DNA from 4 places in the Streptomyces sp. NPDC091376 genome. Region 1 is predicted to be linked to each of the others. Evidence: riboswitches for the same ligand, from Rfam matches in the RefSeq annotation. Region 1 holds a riboswitch; each other region holds the start of a gene.

Region 1 (4,160 bases):
GTCGCCGACCTCGTCGCGCAGGGCGAGGGCGACCTGCCGTGCGGTGTCGCCGAGCGGCTGGTCGTCGCGGACGAAGGACCAGGCGAGCATGGTGACCGGCCCGGTGAGCATGCCCTTGACCGGAAGGGCCGTGAGGGACTGCGCGTACGCCGTCCAGCGCACCGTCATCGGCTCGGGACGCGAGATGTCGCCGGCCAGGATCGGCGGGCGGACGTAACGGGTGCCGTAGGACTGGACCCAGCCGTGTTGGGTGGCGAGGTAGCCGGTGAGCTGCTCGGCGAAGTACTGCACCATGTCGTTGCGCTCGGGCTCGCCGTGCACCAGGACGTCGATGCCGGTCTTCTCCTGGAAGGAGATGACCTCCTGGATCTCCGCCTTGATGCGCTCTTCGTACCCGGCGGTGTCGATGCGGCCGGCACGCAGGTCGGCGCGTGCGGTACGCAGTTCGGTGGTCTGCGGGAACGACCCGATGGTCGTGGTCGGCAGCAGCGGCAGGCCGAGGTGGGCGCGCTGGGCGGCGGCACGTTCGGCGTACGGCTGGGAGCGGCGGGCGTCGGCACCGGTGACGGCGGCGGCGCGGGAGCGCACGGCCGGGTCGTGGGTGATGGGTGACGCGGCGCGGGAGGCCAGGTCGGCCCGGTTCGCGGCGAGTTCGCCCGCGATGGCGTCCGTGCCCTGGGCGAGGCCCTTGGCGAGGGTGACGGTCTCCGCCGTCTTCTGCCGGGCGAAGGCGAGCCAGCGCAGGATCTGCGGGTCGATGTCGTGCTCCGCGGCGGCGTCCAGCGGCACGTGCAGCAGCGAGCAGGAAGCGGAGACGTCGACCCGGTCGGCCAGCCCCAGCAGGGTGCCGAGTGTCGCCAGCGACCTGCTCAGGTCGTTCACCCAGATGTTGCGTCCGTTGACGACGCCCGCGACCAGGCGCTTGCCGGGCAGCCCGCCGACCGCGGCGAGGTCGTCGAGGTTGGCGGCTGCCGCCTCGGTGAAGTCCAGCGCGAGTCCCTCGACGGGCGCCTTGGCGAGGACGGGGAGGGCGTCGCCGAGCCGGTCGAAGTAGGAGGCGACCAGCAGCTTCGGCCGGTCCGTGAGCGCCCCGAGGTCGCGGTAGGCGCGGGCGGCGGCGTTCAGTTCGGCGGGGGAGCGGTCCTGGACGAGGGCGGGCTCGTCGAGCTGCACCCACTCGGCGCCGGCCGCGCGCAGGTCGGCGATCACCTCGGCGTACACGGGGAGCAGCCGGTCGAGCAGTGTGAGCGGGTCGAAGTCCGCGGCGACGCCGGGGGCGGGCTTGGCCAGCAGGAGGTAGGTGACCGGGCCGACGAGGACGGGCCGGGCGGTGAGGCCCTGGGCGAGAGCTTCCTTGAACTCGTCGACCTGCTTCGTGGAGTCGGCCGTGAAGACGGTGTCGGGGCCCAGCTCGGGGACCAGGTAGTGGTAGTTGGTGTCGAACCACTTGGTCATCTCCAGCGGCGCCACGTCCTGGGTGCCGCGGGCCATGGCGAAGTAACCGTCCAGGGCGTCGGCCGCGACGGCGTCGCGGTGCCGGGCGGGGACGGCGCCGACCATCACGCTGGTGTCGAGAACGTGGTCGTAGTACGAGAAGTCGCCGGTGGGCACCTCGTGGATGCCGGCGGCGGCGAGCTGCTGCCGGTTGCTCCGCCGGAGTTCGGCGGCGGCCGACCGGAGGGCGTCGGCGCTGACGCGGCCCTTCCAGTAGCCCTCGATGGCCTTCTTCAGCTCCCGGTCGTGTCCCTGGCGGGGGTAGCCGTACACGGTGGCCCGTGCTGCCGCGGCTGCGGACTTCGTTGTCACGGAGATCTCCTTCGCGAGATGAATCCCTGAGATCCCGGGAACGGGACGAGAGCGCGAAGGGTGACGGACCCGGACGGCCACGACCCCGCGCGGCAAAAGCACGGTCGTTCCGTCTGGTGTGTTCGCCGACCCGCCCTCGAGGTCACCGGGATGTCCACGCACGGAACGGTCCGCACGCGGGCAGTTGGCAGGTCTTCGGACTCGCGGGCACGTCCTCCTCGCCGGAGGACACCTACTGGCCGTCGCTTCCCAGCCCCTTACCGGGCCCAGTGCGTATGACGGCGGTCGTTCCCGCTCACCGCTGCGGGGCAGTCCCGGATTCCCACCGGGTTCCCTCTTACGACGCATCCCGCCTGGCGGACGGGGCGAACCAGCTGCACCGGCCAGCCTACGGGGCGGCACCTCACCGCAGGGCACCGTGTCCGTCATTCGGACGAAGGGAAAAGGCACGACGCGGACGACGCGGACGACGAGGAGGGGCGTGTGAGGCGAGGCACGTGAGGCGAGGCACGTGAGGCGAGGAACACGCCGGGGCGGGAAGCGCCCTCCGTGCGCTTCCCGCCCCGCTACCGGACGCCGGCCCCTCAACCCGCGCCCGGCCAAGGTGCCGAGTCCGGCGCACCAGGGCCCTCCCGGCCCCGGTGCCCGCAGCTCAACCCTGGTCGTACGTATGGAATCCGCGGCCGGACTTGCGACCGAGGAGTCCCGCCTCCACCATCCGCTGCAGCAGTGGGGGAGGGGCGTACAGAGGCTCCTTGAACTCCTCGTACAGCGACTCCGCGATCGAGGCCACCGTGTCCAGGCCGATCAGGTCCGCCAGCTTCAGTGGTCCCATGGGATGGGCGCAGCCCAGCTCCATCCCGGCGTCCACGTCGCAGGCGGAGGCGAAGCCCGACTCCGTCATGCGGATCGCGGACAGCAGGTACGGGACGAGCAGGGCGTTGACGACGAAGCCGGCCCGGTCCTGGGAGCGGATCACGGTCTTGCCGAGGGCACAGGTCGCGAACTCCTCGACCGTGGCGACCGTCTCGGCCGACGTATGCAGGGACGTCACGACCTCCACCAGCGGCAGCACGGGCACCGGATTGAAGAAGTGCAGTCCCACCACCCGGTCGGCGCGATGCGTCGCCATGCCCAGCCGCATGACCGGAAGGGAGGAGGTGTTGGTCGCCAGCACCGCCGCCGGATCCTCCACGATCTTGTCGAGTGCGACGAAGACCTCGGTCTTGGCGTCGGGGTTCTCCACGACCGCCTCGACGACGAGCTGCCGGTCGGCCAGATCGTCCAGGCTGCCGGTGAAGACCGTGCGGGCCAGGGCGTCCTGCGCCGCCGCACGCTCCAGCTTCCCGCGCCGGACAGCGCGGTCCAGGGAGGCGGCGATCCGGTCCCTCGCGGCGCGGGCAGCGACCGCGTCCACCTCGCAGACCACGGTGTCCAGCCCGGCCCTCGCGCAGACCTCGGCGATCCCCGCCCCCATCTGCCCGCCGCCGACGACACCGACGCGCGTGATGCCCGCGTTCACGCCTGCACCTCCGGCCTGCGCACGAGGTGGCGGGTGTAGGCGTCCGGGGTGAAGAACAGCGGCAACTCGCCCGTCATCGCGGTCCGTTCGAAGAGGGCGCGAATGTCGTCGACGGGCGCCCAGGGGTACTCGGCGCCGAGCGCCGTGATCTCGTCGTCGAGCAACTCCGTCACCGTCTCGCGGTCGATGACCCGGTGGCGCAGCCACTGCCAGATCTGCACGCGGGCGATCTCAGCGGTGGCGGCGTCCTCCATCAGCCCGCTGATGGCGACGGCGCCCTGACCGCGCAGCCAGGCGGCGTAGTACCGAAGGGCGACGGCGATGTTGGTGCGCACCCCGTCCGCGGTGGGCGGGCCGCTGATCCGTCGCACGGACAGCAGGTCGGCCGCAGTCACCTCCACGTCGTCGCGGGTGCGGTCCATCTGGTGGGGCCGGTCGCTGAGGACGCCGTCGAACACCTCGCGGCAGGTGGGGACGAGGGCGGGGTGGGCGACCCATGAGCCGTCGAAGCCGTCCTCCGCCTCCCGCTCCTTGTCGAGGCGCACCTTGGCCAGCGCGGCCTCGTTCGCGTCCGGGTCCTTGCCGGGGACCTGTGCGGCCATGCCGCCGATGGCGTGCGCGCCGCGCCGGTGGCAGGTGCGGACCAGCAGCTCGGTGTAGGCGCGCATGAACGGGGCCGTCATGGTGACCCGGGCGCGGTCGGGGAGGAGGAAGTCGGTGCGGTGGCCGAACGTCTTGATCAGGCTGAAGAGGTAGTCCCAGCGGCCGGCGTTCAGCCCGGCGCTGTGTTCGCGCAGTTCGTAGAGGATCTCCTCCATCTCGAACGCGGCGG
Region 2 (4,160 bases), on a different contig from region 1:
CGCGCTGCCGCATATCCGCACGCACGGCCCTCACCGCATTCCAACGACGAGGTGGACGGCGTGATCAACAGAATCCCGATCTCAGCAGATTCGCGTGTCGTAGGAGGCCCGGCGTACGGACGCATCCGACTGCGCGGAACTCGACGAGCGATCGTCACTGTCCCCTGCGGCATCGACACCGGCTCCATAGAAGCTACGGACAATGGGCGGCAACACCCAGGACGATCTTGATCGGCTCGGTCACCCCAGGAAGCTGAGCCGCACCTGACGCTCCGGGTTGTCCTTGTTGGTGTCCGCCGACCTCCGTAAGGACAACCCCGATGTTACTCCCGGAGCACATGCGTTCAGCTCCAGAGAAGGCCCGGCGCTGGAGGATCGCCCTCGTACCAGGCCCACGTCGAACGGACGACCCAGGAGTGGGTCGAAGTCACCAGCCCTGACCGCGATCCACACCAGGAGCACGAGCGCGCCGACGATCACGAACGGCGCAGCCCAGTTCTCGGAGCAGCGCAGGGTCTCCATACCGAGGTGGGGACCTCGGAGCCGTACGCGTGACGGGTGGGCCTCACGATGGTTCCGCACATCGTCGAGCGCGAACCGGTCCACGCCGAGGGCCCTGCGCCTGCCTGGGGCCTGTCCGGCGGCGGGCCGGTGAAGATCCTAGGAGGTCATCTCCTTCCAGGAGAAGACCGGCATCGACGTCCTGGTGCACGGCGAACCCGAACGCAACGACATGGTCCAGTACTTCGCCGAACAGCTCACCGGCTACCTCGCCACCCAACACGGCTGGGTCCAGTCCTACGGCACCCGTTACGTCCGCCCGCCGATCCTCGCCGGCGACATCTCGCGTCCCGAGCCGATGACGGTGCGCTGGACGGCGTACGCGCAGTCCCTCACGGCCCTTCCGGTCAAGGGCATGCTCACCGGGCCGGTCACCATGCTCGCCTGGTCCTTCGTCCGCGACGACCAGCCCCTGGGCGACACCGCACGGCAGGTCGCCCTCGCCCTGCGCGACGAGGTCGGCGACCTGGAGGCCGCCGGCACCTCCGTCATCCAGGTCGACGAACCCGCCCTGCGCGAGACACTGCCCCTGCGGACCGCCGGCCGCGCCGCCTATCTCGACTGGGCGACCGAGGCGTTCCGGCTCACCACCGGCGGGGTACGTCCGGACACCCAGATCCACACCCACATGTGCTACGCCGAGTTCGGCGACATCGCCCAGGCCATCGACGACCTCGACGCCGACGTCATCAGCCTGGAGGCCGCCCGCTCCCACATGCAGGTCGCCCGCGAACTGGCCGCCCACGGCTACCCGCGCGAAGCCGGCCCCGGCGTGTACGACATCCACTCCCCGCGTGCCCCGAGCACCGACGAGGCCGCGGACCTGCTGCGCACCGGACTGAAGGCCATCCCCGCCGAACGGCTGTGGGTCAACCCCGACTGCGGCCTGAAGACCCGCGCCTCCCTGGAGAACCTGGTCGCCGCCGCCCGCACCGTCCGGAGTGAGCTACCCACCTCCTGACCGAGGAACCCAGTGGCCCGGGACGCCACAAGCGTCCCGGCCCGTCCCACAGCACCGCCAAAACCAAGGCAAGAAGGGGGCCAATGGTGCGCGGCAAACCGCGAGAGGTCGTCGTGGACGGCAGGCCCGTGATCGCCATGTCCGAGAAGCAGTTCGAGAGCCTGCTGGCCATGCGCAGACAACTCGGCAGCCAGACCGCCAAGATGCGGACGCTACGTGACACGCTGGCCGACCTCGGCGAGTTCCTGGACTCCGTGGCCGAGACGCTCGACGCCGACGCGTCACCCGAGCCGCAGGAGATCACGTCGCCCCCTTCCGACCCCTCGCGTCCCCGGCCGGAACTGGTCACGGAGATACGCCGACGAGCACAACAGGCACGCGCCATCACCGGGGCAGGACGCACTCCCAGGGGCCGGCACTCGTCCGACCGCAGCCCGACTTAGGTATACCTAACTTTTACGTGCGACACAACATCTGGGATGCATGCACCCGCCGTGTTCTAGATGTAGTGTTGGCGGTGCTGGTGGTTCGCCGGGCAGCTGTGTTCGGCGTCGCAAGAGGGAACCCGGTGCAAGACCGGGACTGCCCCGCAGCGGTGAGCGGGAACGACCGCCGTCATACGCACTGGGCCCGGTGTACCGGGCCTGGGAAGCGACGGCCAGTAGGGGTCTCGTACGACACGAGACACGCCCGCGAGTCCGAAGACCTGCCACCGGTGCGTACGCCGGACAGCGGTGTGCGCGCTCCGAGGCCCCGAGGGAGGGCCAGGTGGCAGACGCACGGTCGTGGGTGAGGCGTATCGGTTCTCCGCCGCCCCGTACCTCGCCGCACCTGCCGCGCCGCTCCTCCCCTCCCGGTCCTTGGGCGAAGACGGGAACGAGCGAGAGGAGACGGCGACCGATGAGCGGTCTCGTGTATTTCTCCAGCGTCTCGGAGAACACCAGGCGCTTCGTGGAGAAGCTGGACCTGCCTGCCACGCGCATCCCCCTGCACCCACGCCGTGAGGGCATGCCGCCGGTGACCGAGCCGTATGTGCTGATCACGCCGACGTACGGCGGCGGCGCCCGCGCCGGCGCGGTCCCCAAACAGGTGATCCGCTTTCTGAACATCGAGGCCAACCGGATGCTGCTGCGGGGGGTCATCGCCTCCGGCAACACCAACTTCGGCGCCGACTACTGCCTGGCCGGCCGGGTGATCTCGGCGAAGTGCCAGGTCCCGGAGCTGTACCGATTCGAACTGCTGGGCACGGACCGCGATGTCCGCGCCGTGAGGGAAGGGCTGCAGGAATTTTGGACACGACACTCGTCGACCAGGCGGACGACGGAGCGACAGGCAGCATGAACACCGTCACCACGGCGATCACGGTCCCCGCGGCCCCGCGCGAATCGGTCGGCACGCGCAAGGACTACCACGCGCTCAACGCCATGCTGAACATGTACGACTGCGACGGCCGCATCCAGTTCGACAAGGACCGAGAGGCCGTGCGGCAGTACTTCCTCCAGCACGTGAACCCCAACACGATGGAGTTCGGATCGCTGAAGGAGAAGATCGACTACCTCGTCGGACACGACTATTACGAGGATGCGCCGATCCGGCGCTACCGGTGGGAGTTCCTGGAGGACCTGTACCGGCAGGCGTACGCGCACGAGCACCGCTTCCGCACGTTCCTCGGCGCGTTCAAGTACTACACCTCGTACACGCTCAAGACCTTCGACGGCTCCCGCTACCTGGAGCGCTACGAGGACCGGGTCGTCGCCACCGCCCTGTTCCTGGGTGCCGGCGACGAGACCCTCGCCTCCCGCCTGGTCGACGAGATGATGACCGGCCGCTTCCAGCCCGCCACCCCCACCTTCCTCAACGCGGGCAAGGCGCAGCGCGGCGAGCTGGTCTCCTGCTTCCTGCTGCGCGTCGAAGACAACCTGGAGTCCATCGGACGCGGTATCAACTCCGCGCTCCAGCTGTCCAAGCGGGGCGGCGGCGTGGCACTGCTGCTGACCAACCTGCGGGAACAGGGCGCCCCGATCAAGAAGATCGAGAACCAGTCGTCCGGCGTCGTCCCGGTCATGAAGCTCCTGGAGGACTCCTTCTCCTACGCCAACCAGCTCGGCGCCCGCCAGGGCGCAGGCGCGGTGTATCTGCACGCGCACCACCCGGACATCATGCGGTTCCTGGACACCAAGCGGGAGAACGCGGACGAGAAGATCCGCATCAAGACCCTCTCTCTCGGCGTCGTCGTCCCCGACATCACGTTCGAACTGGCCAAGCGCAACGAGGACATGCACCTGTTCTCGCCTTACGACGTCGAGCGCGAGTACGGCAAGCCGCTCGCCGACCTGTCGGTCAGCGAGCACTACGAGGAGATGGTCGCCAACCCGCGCATCCGCAAGACGACGCTCAGCGCCCGCGAGTTCTTCAAGACGATCGCGGAGCTGCAGTTCGAGTCCGGCTACCCCTACTTGCTGTTCGAAGACACGGTGAACCGGTCCAACCCGATCCCGGGCTGGATCAACATGTCCAACCTGTGCTCGGAGATCCTCCAGGTCAACACCCCCAGCACGTACGACGCCTCGCTCGGCTACGAGACGGTCGGCCGGGACATCTTTTGCAACCTGGGCTCGCTGAACATCGCCGCCGCGAT
Region 3 (4,160 bases), on a different contig from region 1:
CTTCGCGGAGACCGGCGGGCCAGCGCGAGGTGACCGTCTTCGTCCGGGTGTAGAAGCGGATGGCGTCAGGACCGTGCTGGTTGAGGTCGCCGAATCCGGAGCGCTTCCAGCCACCGAAGGTGTGATAGGCGACCGGCACCGGGATGGGCACGTTGACGCCGACCATGCCGGTGTTCACGCGCCGGGTGAAATCACGGGCGGTGTCGCCGTCCCGGGTGAAGATGGCGACGCCGTTGCCGAAGGTGTGCTCGCTGGGCAGGCGCAACGCTTCCTCGTAGTCGGCGGCGCGCGCGACGCACAGCACCGGCCCGAAGATCTCCTCCTGGTAGATGCGCATCGCGGGCGTGACCCGGTCGAAGAGAGAGGCACCGGCGAAGAAGCCGTTCTCATGGCCGGGGAGGACGAAGTCCCTTCCGTCCACGACAAGTTCGGCGCCTTCCTCGACTCCGAGGTCGACGTAGGAGCGGACCCGGTCGACGGCGTCGCGGCCGACCAGGGGACCGAAGTCGGCCTCGGGGTCGTCGCTGCGGCCGATCCTCAGCGAGCCGATGCGCTCCTTCAGCCGGGCCACGAGCGCGTCGGCGGTGTCCTCGCCCACCGGGACGGCGACGGAGATCGCCATGCAGCGCTCCCCCGCCGAGCCGTACCCGGCACCGATCAAGGCGTCCACGGCCTGGTCGAGGTCGGCGTCCGGCATCACGATCATGTGGTTCTTCGCGCCGCCGAAGCACTGGGCGCGCTTGCCGTTGGCGGCGGCGGTCGCGTAGACGTGCGCGGCGATCGGCGTCGAGCCGACGAAGCCGAGAGCCGCCACGCGCGGGTCTTCGAGGAGGGTCTCGACGGACTCTCGGGCGCCGTTGACGACGTTCAGGACCCCGGGCGGGAGGCCGGCCTCCAGGAACAGCTCCGCGAGCCGCAGCGGAACGGACGGATCCCGCTCGGACGGCTTGAGGATGAAGGCGTTTCCGCAGGCCAGGGCCGGAGCGGCCTTCCACAGGGGGATCATCGCGGGGAAGTTGAACGGTGTGATCCCGGCGACCACGCCGAGCGGGGCGCGCAGCGAGTGGACGTCGATGCCGGTGCCGGCGTTGTCGGTGAACTCGCCCTTGAGCAGATGCGGGATGCCGGCGGCGAACTCCACGACCTCCAGGCCGCGCTGGATGTCGCCGTGCGCGTCGGCGATCGTCTTGCCGTGCTCGGCGGACAGCAGCCGGGCCAGATCGTCCTTCTCCTGCTCCACAAGTTGCAGGAACCGCATCAGAACGCGGGCGCGGCGCTGTGGATTCCACTCCCCCCACGCACCCTGCGCCTGGGCGGCGTCGGCGATCACCGCCTCGGTCTCGGCCCGGCTCGCCAGCGGCACCAGGGCCTGGACCTCGCCGGTGTTGGGGTCGTACACCTCGCCGTAGGACCCCGATGTTCCCGGGGTGTGCTTGCCGCCGACGAAGTGCGTCAACTCGCGCACGGGGGCGCGTTCATGCTCGCGGACCATGACTGCCTGCTCTCGTCAGGAGGGATCCGAGGATGGCGCGCCGGCCTCGCACACGCACGCGGGTGGCGTACGGGTGCCGGGGGCGCGAGATCGCGTATGGCCGGAGCCCCGTCAGACGACAGGCTCACCAGGGTCGTGGGTACACACCGGTGCCATGCGTGTCAGCTCCATCCTCGTGGACAACACGGAACACCCCACGGCCGGTATCCTGACTCCCGGATCAGCGCGCGCCGTCCGCCTTCCCGACATCCAGCTCGTCAGTGGCGTATCGCTCGACGACGTACTCCCCGGTCACAGTGGCGGGACCGTCCCGGATTCACACCGGCTTCCCTGCACCGCGGGCTTACCTCTCGAATATATAGTTGGACGTCCTAGTAAATCCAGTGCTGGGGGGTCATCCGCCAGAAGTCGGCTGGTCAGCGTGATTCGGAATCCGCCGTCCGAGGGTCAGCGAAGCGCACCGGCGCACGGAAGCGGGCCTTGCGCGCGGCCCGGCGGAAGGTGGTCAGCACCGCCGGCCCGGCGAGCAGGCCCCACTGCCCTTGGGCCAGCTCGTTCACGATGCGCAGGCCCCGTCCACGCTCGACGAGCAACCCGCCTGCCTCCTCGACCGGTTCGGGATCCGACGACGTGTCACCGCGGTAGAGGCCCGCGGGGAGCAGAGGGTCCCTGTCATGAATCTCATGTATCTGCCGGCGGCCGAGCGGACATGCACCTCGTACGGGCCGCACGCGTGCTCGTACGCGTTCGCCACGAGCTCCGAGACGGCCAGGGCGCCGTCACTGACGACGTCCCCGGACAGCCGTGGGTCTCGCGGCGCACCCCGGCGATCCGGCTCCCGATCGACCAGCTCGGGCGCACGGAGCGCGACAGGCATCCCGTATCTCGCGCCCGAGGTCCAGCTCTTCTACAAGGCGAAGGCGACCCGGGACAAGGACGAGACCGACTTCGAGGCGGTACTGCCGCTGCTCGACGCTCCGGCACGCGCCTGGCTGGCGGATGCGATCAAGGTGATCGCGCCCACCCACCACTGGCTCCGGCGGCTCCTGCCGCTCAGCCGAACGTGAGCAGCGGCACGTCGTAGAGGTCGGGGTTCCGGGGCCAGGTCATCGTGGGCGACGTGACCTCCACGATCAGCAGCTCGCCGAGGAACTGGACCTTGGCGCTGAGGAGGTGGCTCGTCCTGCCGTCGGCGGACTGAGCCCTCAGGCCGGCGGAGACGTGGATGTGCGGAAGTATCCCGCCGGTGGCGGGGTCATGGGCGAGAGTGCCGGCGCCGAACGCCTCGACGTTGGTGACGTACGTCTTCGCCCAGCTCCCTCGGTCCGTACCCGTGAGGCGATGACAGCCCGGCGCCCGGGAGAGGGCGAAACCGTCGGTGTGGGCGAAGCCTCCGTCGCCGGTGACCCAGGTGCGGATGCCGACGGACTCCATGAGGGCGATGGCGAGGAAAAGCAGAACGCGCTCGTACGCCGGCGAGGAGGCGACCGCCGTCTCGGGGACGCAGAACCCCCGGCCGCTGGTACCGCCTGGACGCCGGGGCGCCATTCGTTCGAGGTAGCGGTACTTGTGCCGGAAGAACAGCCAGGTGGCGGCCTCCTCACCGCGCGGTTCCCTGGTCCAGAAGACGGGTGCGTCGCCCAGGTGGTCACGGTGGCCCAGGATGTACCGGGCCGCGGTCTCCGAGCCGATCAGCATCGTGGACACTTCGGTCAGGCCGTGGTCGGAGGCGAGCGGCGAGCCTGGGGAAGCGGTGAGCGAAGCCAGCGAGGTGTGCAGGACCTGGTCGTCGCCGAGCAGGGCCGCCTCGAATCCCGACATGGCCCACAGGATGCCGTAAGTCAGGTCGTCCAGTTCGTACGCGGCCGGGACGTCGACCGGGTCGGAGGCGGTGCCGCGTACGCCGCTCGGCCTGGCGTCGACGACGAACTGCCGGACTGCCCCGTCCACCGTGCGGTTCGCGACGACGAGCGCGCGCATCGGCATGGTGCGCCAGGCGTCCAGCTCCGGGCGGAAGTCGAGTCGCAGGATGTCCTCGAGGAAGGAGGCTGCGATCAGCCCAGGAAGCTCAACCGCACTTGACGGTTGCCTTTGTCTTTATTGGTGTCGACCAGACAGACCGACTGCCAGGTGCCGAGCTCCAGCCGGCCGCCGATGACCGGCAGCGTCGCGTGCGGCGGCACGAGCGCGGGCAGGACGTGGTCGCGGCCGTGGCCCGGGCTGCCGTGGCGGTGCTGGTAGCGGTCGTCGGCGGGGAGCAGGACGTGCAGTGCGGCCAGCAGATCGTCGTCGCTGCCCGCGCCGGTCTCGATGACCGCGATCCCCGCGGTGGCGTGGGGCACGAACACATGGAGCAGGCCGTCGCGACCGTCGGCGGTCTCGTCGAGGAATTCCGCGCACTCGCGCGTCAGATCCGTCACGGCCTCCGCCGTGCCGGTGGCCACGTTCAGAACTCGGGTGGTGAAGGCGTCGGGCATACCTCCATCCTCTCGCCCATCCCGCAGGATCGCGCGTCCGCAGTACGAGACGGCGTTGACCGGTGGCGGAACCGGTCGCTACGTTCTGCGCCATGTTGCGTACAGCCCTGCTCACCACGCGCGGTCACATCGACCTGCTGCGGGTGGCTTCCGCCGCGTGTCGTCGCGGCTGCTGACGCCTTCTCAGTGCC
Region 4 (4,160 bases), on a different contig from region 1:
GCGTCCAGATCGCCAAGGTGCTGGTGAACGACGACGTGGCGGTCACGGACAGTCTGTACACGGCGGGCAGGCGCGGGACGGGTGCGACGCTGTTCGTCGAGAAGATCGCGGGTGCGGCGGCCGAGGAGGGTGCACCGCTGGAACGGGTCGAGGCCCTCGCCCGCCGGGTCAACGAGCGCTCGCGGAGCTTCGGTGTGGCGCTGAGCGCGGTCACGACGCCGGCCAAGGGCTCGCCCACGTTCGACCTGCCGTCCGGCGAGCTGGAGTTGGGGATCGGTATCCATGGCGAGCCGGGCCGTGAGCGGCGGCCGATGATGACGTCGCGGGAGATCGCGGACTTCGCCGTGAACGCCGTCCTGGAGGACCTGGAGCCGTCCAGTCCGGTGCTGGCGCTGGTGAACGGGATGGGAGCGACACCGCTGCTGGAGCTGTACGGGTTCACCGCGGAGGTGCACCGGGTGCTGGCCGAGCGCGGCGTGCCGGTGGCGCGGACCCTGGTCGGGAACTACGTCACCTCGCTCGACATGGCCGGCTGCTCGGTGACGCTGTGCGAGGCGGACGAGGAACTGCTGCGGCTGTGGGACGCGCCCGTGTCGACGCCCGGACTGCGCTGGGGCCGCTGACCATGGGAAACGAAGGAGACATTGTGCTCGACACGGACTTCTTCCGCCGCTGGATGACGGCCGCCGCCGACGCCGTGGGCCGTGAGGCCGGCCGGCTGACCGAACTCGACTCCGCGATCGGGGACGCCGACCACGGCATCAACATGCAGCGCGGTTTCACCGCGGTGACGGCCGCTCTGGAGAAGGACGCGCCGGATACCCCGGGTGCCGTACTGATCCTGTCCGGGCGGCAGTTGATCTCGACGGTCGGCGGGGCCTCGGGCCCTCTGTACGGGACGCTGCTGCGGCGGGCCGGCAAGGCCCTGGGCGACGATCCCGAGGTGTCCCCGGCGCAGCTCGCCGAAGCGCTGCGGGCCGGGATCGCCGCGGTGGCCCAGCTCGGCGGCGCGAAGGCCGGGGACAAGACGATGCTGGACGCGCTGGAGCCGGCGGCCGCGGCGCTGGACGAGTCCTTCGCGGCCGCCCGGGCCGCCGCCGAGGAGGGCGCGCTCGCGACCGTGCCGATGTTGGCGCGCAAGGGCAGGGCGAGCTATCTGGGCGAGCGCAGCATCGGGCACCAGGACCCGGGGGCGACGTCCTCCGCGCTGCTGATCGCTGCGCTCGAGGAGGTGGCGCGGTGAGTGCGGCGGGTCAGGTCGGCATCGTCCTCGTGTCGCACAGCGCTCAGCTCGCCGCGTCCGTCGCCGAACTCGCGCGGGGCCTCGCCGGCGGCGCCCCTTCGGTGCCTCTCGCGCCCGCGGGCGGTCTGCCGGACGGTGGGCTCGGCACCAGTTCGGAGCTGATCGCCGCTGCGGCGCGGGAGGTCGACCGTGGCGCGGGAGTGGCCGTACTGGCGGATCTCGGCAGCGCCGTGCTGACGGTGAAGTCGCTGCTGGCCGAGGGCGACGAACTGCCGGAGGGGACCCGGCTCGTGGACGCGCCGTTCGTCGAGGGCGCGGTCGCCGCGGTGGTCACCGCGGCGGCGGGAGGCGCTCTGGACGAAGTGGAGGCGGCGGCCCAGGAAGCGTACTCGTATCACAAGGTCTGACGGCGCGCCTCCGTGCGCGGCTTGTGATGTACCTGGTCAAAGCACTAATGTCGCACCGCCTTGGTGAACGGGAAACCGGTGCGGTACCGGTGCGGCCCTCGCCACTGTGATCGGGAAGTCCGGCTCCATCCGCAAGGAAGCCACTGGACCGCCGTGGGAGACCGCGGCGTCCGGGAAGGCGGAGCCCGGGCGGATTGACCCGTCAGCCAGGAGACCGGCCAAGGCGCGTTGTCCATCCACGAGGTGTTGGAGAGGGTCTCCCGACCATGCACATAGCCGAGGGGTATCTGCCCCCGTTGCACGCGGCCGCCTGGGGCGCCGCGTCCGCCCCCTTCGTCATCCACGGCGTCCGGGCGCTCACCCGTGAGGTCAAGGCCCATCCCGAGTCGACTCTGCTGCTCGGCGCCTCCGGGGCCTTCACCTTCGTCCTTTCCGCGCTGAAGATCCCGTCCGTGACCGGGAGTTGCTCCCATCCGACCGGTACGGGACTGGGCGCGATCCTGTTCAGACCACCCATCATGGCGGTACTGGGCACGATCACCCTGCTGTTCCAGTCGCTGCTGCTGGCCCACGGCGGGCTCACCACACTCGGCGCCAACGCCTTCTCCATGGCGATCGTCGGGCCCTGGGCCGGGTACGCGGTGTACCGGCTGCTGCGGCGGTTCGAACTGCCGCTGATGGTGAGCGTGTTCTTCGGCGCGTTCGTCGCGGATCTGTCCACGTACTGCGTCACCAGTGTGCAACTGGCGCTGGCGTTCCCCGACCCGGGCAGCGGCTTCGCCGGCGCACTCGCCAAGTTCGGCGGCATCTTCGCGATCACCCAGATCCCGCTGGCGGTCAGCGAGGGTCTGCTCACCGTGCTGGTGATGCGTCTCCTCGTCCAGTCGAGCAAGGGTGAGCTGACCCGGCTCGGTGTGCTGCTCCAGGGTGGGAACAAGAAGGAGGCCGCGGTCCGATGAGCCGTAACGCGAAGATCAACACACTGCTGCTGGTGATCGTGGCCGCGCTGGCCGTGTTCCCCCTCGTGCTGGGACTGGGCGACCACAAGGAGGAGCCCTTCGCCGGCGCGGACGCCGAGGCGGAGACGGCGATCACCGAGATCGCGCCGGACTACGAGCCCTGGTTCTCCCCGTTGTACGAGCCCCCGTCCGGCGAGGTCGAGTCCGCGCTGTTCGCCCTGCAGGCGGCGCTCGGCGCGGGGGTCCTGGCCTACTACTTCGGGCTGCGCAAGGGCCGCCGTCAGGGCGAGGCCCGTGCCGCGGCGGCCGCTCCCGGGGACGCATCGCGGGCAGCCGTCCCCTCCGACGGTCCCGCTGCCTGATCACCGGTGCTGCCGATCGACGCGGCGGCGCACAGCAGTCGCTGGCGCCGCCGCCATCCCTGCGAGAAGGCGGCGCTGGGACTCGGGCTGACGTTCTGTGCGATCTCACTGCCGCCGTGGCCGGGTGCCGTGCTGGTCGCCGCCGCCGCGCTCGCCGTGCTGCTCGGCCCGGCGGGTGTGGCGCCGCGGCAGCTGTGGCGGGCGTGGCGCGTTCCGCTGGGCTTCTGCGTGACGGGTGCGGCGCCGCTGCTGTTCGCCGTCGGCGGGCCGGACGGCTTCGTGGCGTTCGCGCCGGGCGGCCCGGCGCACGCGGGCGAGCTTCTGTTGCGGACGTCGGCCGCCTCGCTCGGGGTGCTGCTGTTCGCGTTCACCACTCCCGTGTCCGACGTCCTGCCGCGGCTGGTACGGGCGGGTGTTCCGGCGCCGGTGGTCGATGTCGCGCTCGTCATGTACCGCATCAGCTTCCTGCTGCTGGACACGGTCCACCGGATCCGTGAGGCGCAGGCCGCCAGGCTCGGGCACACCTCCCGGGCGGCCACGTGGCGTTCCCTCGCCGGGCTCGGCGCCACCGCCTTCGTGCGGGCCTTCGACCGGGCCCAGCGGCTCCACACAGGGCTGGCCGGGCGCGGCTACGACGGGACGCTGCGCGTACTGGTGCCGCGGGCGACGGTGTCCGCGCGCTTCCTCGCGGCCACCGCCGGGCTGCTCGCCGGGATCGTCGCCCTCACCTTCGTCCTGGAAAGGTCGGTCCTGTGAACACATCGCCCGTGGTGGAGCTGGCCGGCGCGGGATTCGCGTACGCCGACGACCCACCGGTGCTCAGTGGCGTCGACTTTGCCGTGGCCGCCGGCCGGTCCCTGGCGCTGCTCGGCCGCAACGGCAGTGGCAAGACGACCCTCATGCGGCTGCTCAGCGGCGGTCTGCGGTGCGCCGAGGGCCGGCTGCTGCTGGACGGCGAGCCGATCACGTACGACCGCAAGGGGCTGACCCGGCTCCGGTCGACCGTGCAGCTGGTCGTGCAGGACCCGGACGATCAGCTGTTCGCCGCGTCGGTCGGGCAGGACGTGTCGTTCGGGCCGATGAACCTGGGCCTGCCGGAGCGGGAGGTACGGGCGCGGGTCGCCGAGGCACTGGAGGCGCTGGACATCGCCGCCCTGGAGGACCGGCCGACGCATCTCCTCTCCTACGG

The links. Region 1 has a riboswitch for cobalamin ahead of metE (5-methyltetrahydropteroyltriglutamate--homocysteine S-methyltransferase). Riboswitches for the same ligand answer to the same signal wherever they lie in the genome.
Region 2: it holds a riboswitch for cobalamin, as region 1 does, so the genes downstream of both, nrdI (class Ib ribonucleoside-diphosphate reductase assembly flavoprotein NrdI) here and metE (5-methyltetrahydropteroyltriglutamate--homocysteine S-methyltransferase) in region 1, are expected to answer to the same signal.
Region 3: it holds a riboswitch for cobalamin, as region 1 does, so the genes downstream of both, ACIQMR_RS18905 (CoA-acylating methylmalonate-semialdehyde dehydrogenase) here and metE (5-methyltetrahydropteroyltriglutamate--homocysteine S-methyltransferase) in region 1, are expected to answer to the same signal.
Region 4: it holds a riboswitch for cobalamin, as region 1 does, so the genes downstream of both, ACIQMR_RS15855 (energy-coupling factor ABC transporter permease) here and metE (5-methyltetrahydropteroyltriglutamate--homocysteine S-methyltransferase) in region 1, are expected to answer to the same signal.

Annotation. Positions count from the first base shown of each region.
Region 1 covers NZ_JBIVUF010000026.1:35,751-39,910, forward strand. Annotated here, with positions in the region: gene metE (5-methyltetrahydropteroyltriglutamate--homocysteine S-methyltransferase) at 1-1,806, opposite strand, end outside; cobalamin riboswitch at 1,975-2,196, opposite strand; gene ACIQMR_RS34520 (3-hydroxybutyryl-CoA dehydrogenase) at 2,459-3,328, opposite strand; gene aceB (malate synthase A) at 3,325-4,160, opposite strand, start outside.
Region 2 covers NZ_JBIVUF010000008.1:95,809-99,968, reverse strand. Annotated here, with positions in the region: gene ACIQMR_RS18985 (hypothetical protein) at 241-522, opposite strand; partial or broken gene ACIQMR_RS18980 (5-methyltetrahydropteroyltriglutamate--homocysteine S-methyltransferase) at 665-1,522, shown strand; gene ACIQMR_RS18975 (hypothetical protein) at 1,606-1,965, shown strand; cobalamin riboswitch at 2,030-2,251, shown strand; gene nrdI (class Ib ribonucleoside-diphosphate reductase assembly flavoprotein NrdI) at 2,423-2,863, shown strand; gene nrdE (class 1b ribonucleoside-diphosphate reductase subunit alpha) at 2,860-4,160, shown strand, end outside.
Region 3 covers NZ_JBIVUF010000008.1:79,121-83,280, reverse strand. Annotated here, with positions in the region: gene ACIQMR_RS18905 (CoA-acylating methylmalonate-semialdehyde dehydrogenase) at 1-1,492, opposite strand, end outside; cobalamin riboswitch at 1,673-1,847, opposite strand; gene ACIQMR_RS18900 (hypothetical protein) at 1,909-2,085, opposite strand; gene ACIQMR_RS18895 (hypothetical protein) at 2,167-2,559, shown strand; gene ACIQMR_RS18890 (hypothetical protein) at 2,546-3,472, opposite strand; gene ACIQMR_RS18885 (secondary thiamine-phosphate synthase enzyme YjbQ) at 3,547-3,969, opposite strand; gene ACIQMR_RS18880 (putative leader peptide) at 4,062-4,145, shown strand.
Region 4 covers NZ_JBIVUF010000006.1:338,504-342,663, forward strand. Annotated here, with positions in the region: gene dhaK (dihydroxyacetone kinase subunit DhaK) at 1-623, shown strand, start outside; gene dhaL (dihydroxyacetone kinase subunit DhaL) at 647-1,243, shown strand; gene ACIQMR_RS15850 (PTS-dependent dihydroxyacetone kinase phosphotransferase subunit DhaM) at 1,240-1,650, shown strand; cobalamin riboswitch at 1,667-1,888, shown strand; gene ACIQMR_RS15855 (energy-coupling factor ABC transporter permease) at 1,917-2,609, shown strand; gene ACIQMR_RS15860 (energy-coupling factor ABC transporter substrate-binding protein) at 2,606-2,971, shown strand; gene cbiQ (cobalt ECF transporter T component CbiQ) at 2,978-3,727, shown strand; gene ACIQMR_RS15870 (energy-coupling factor ABC transporter ATP-binding protein) at 3,724-4,160, shown strand, end outside.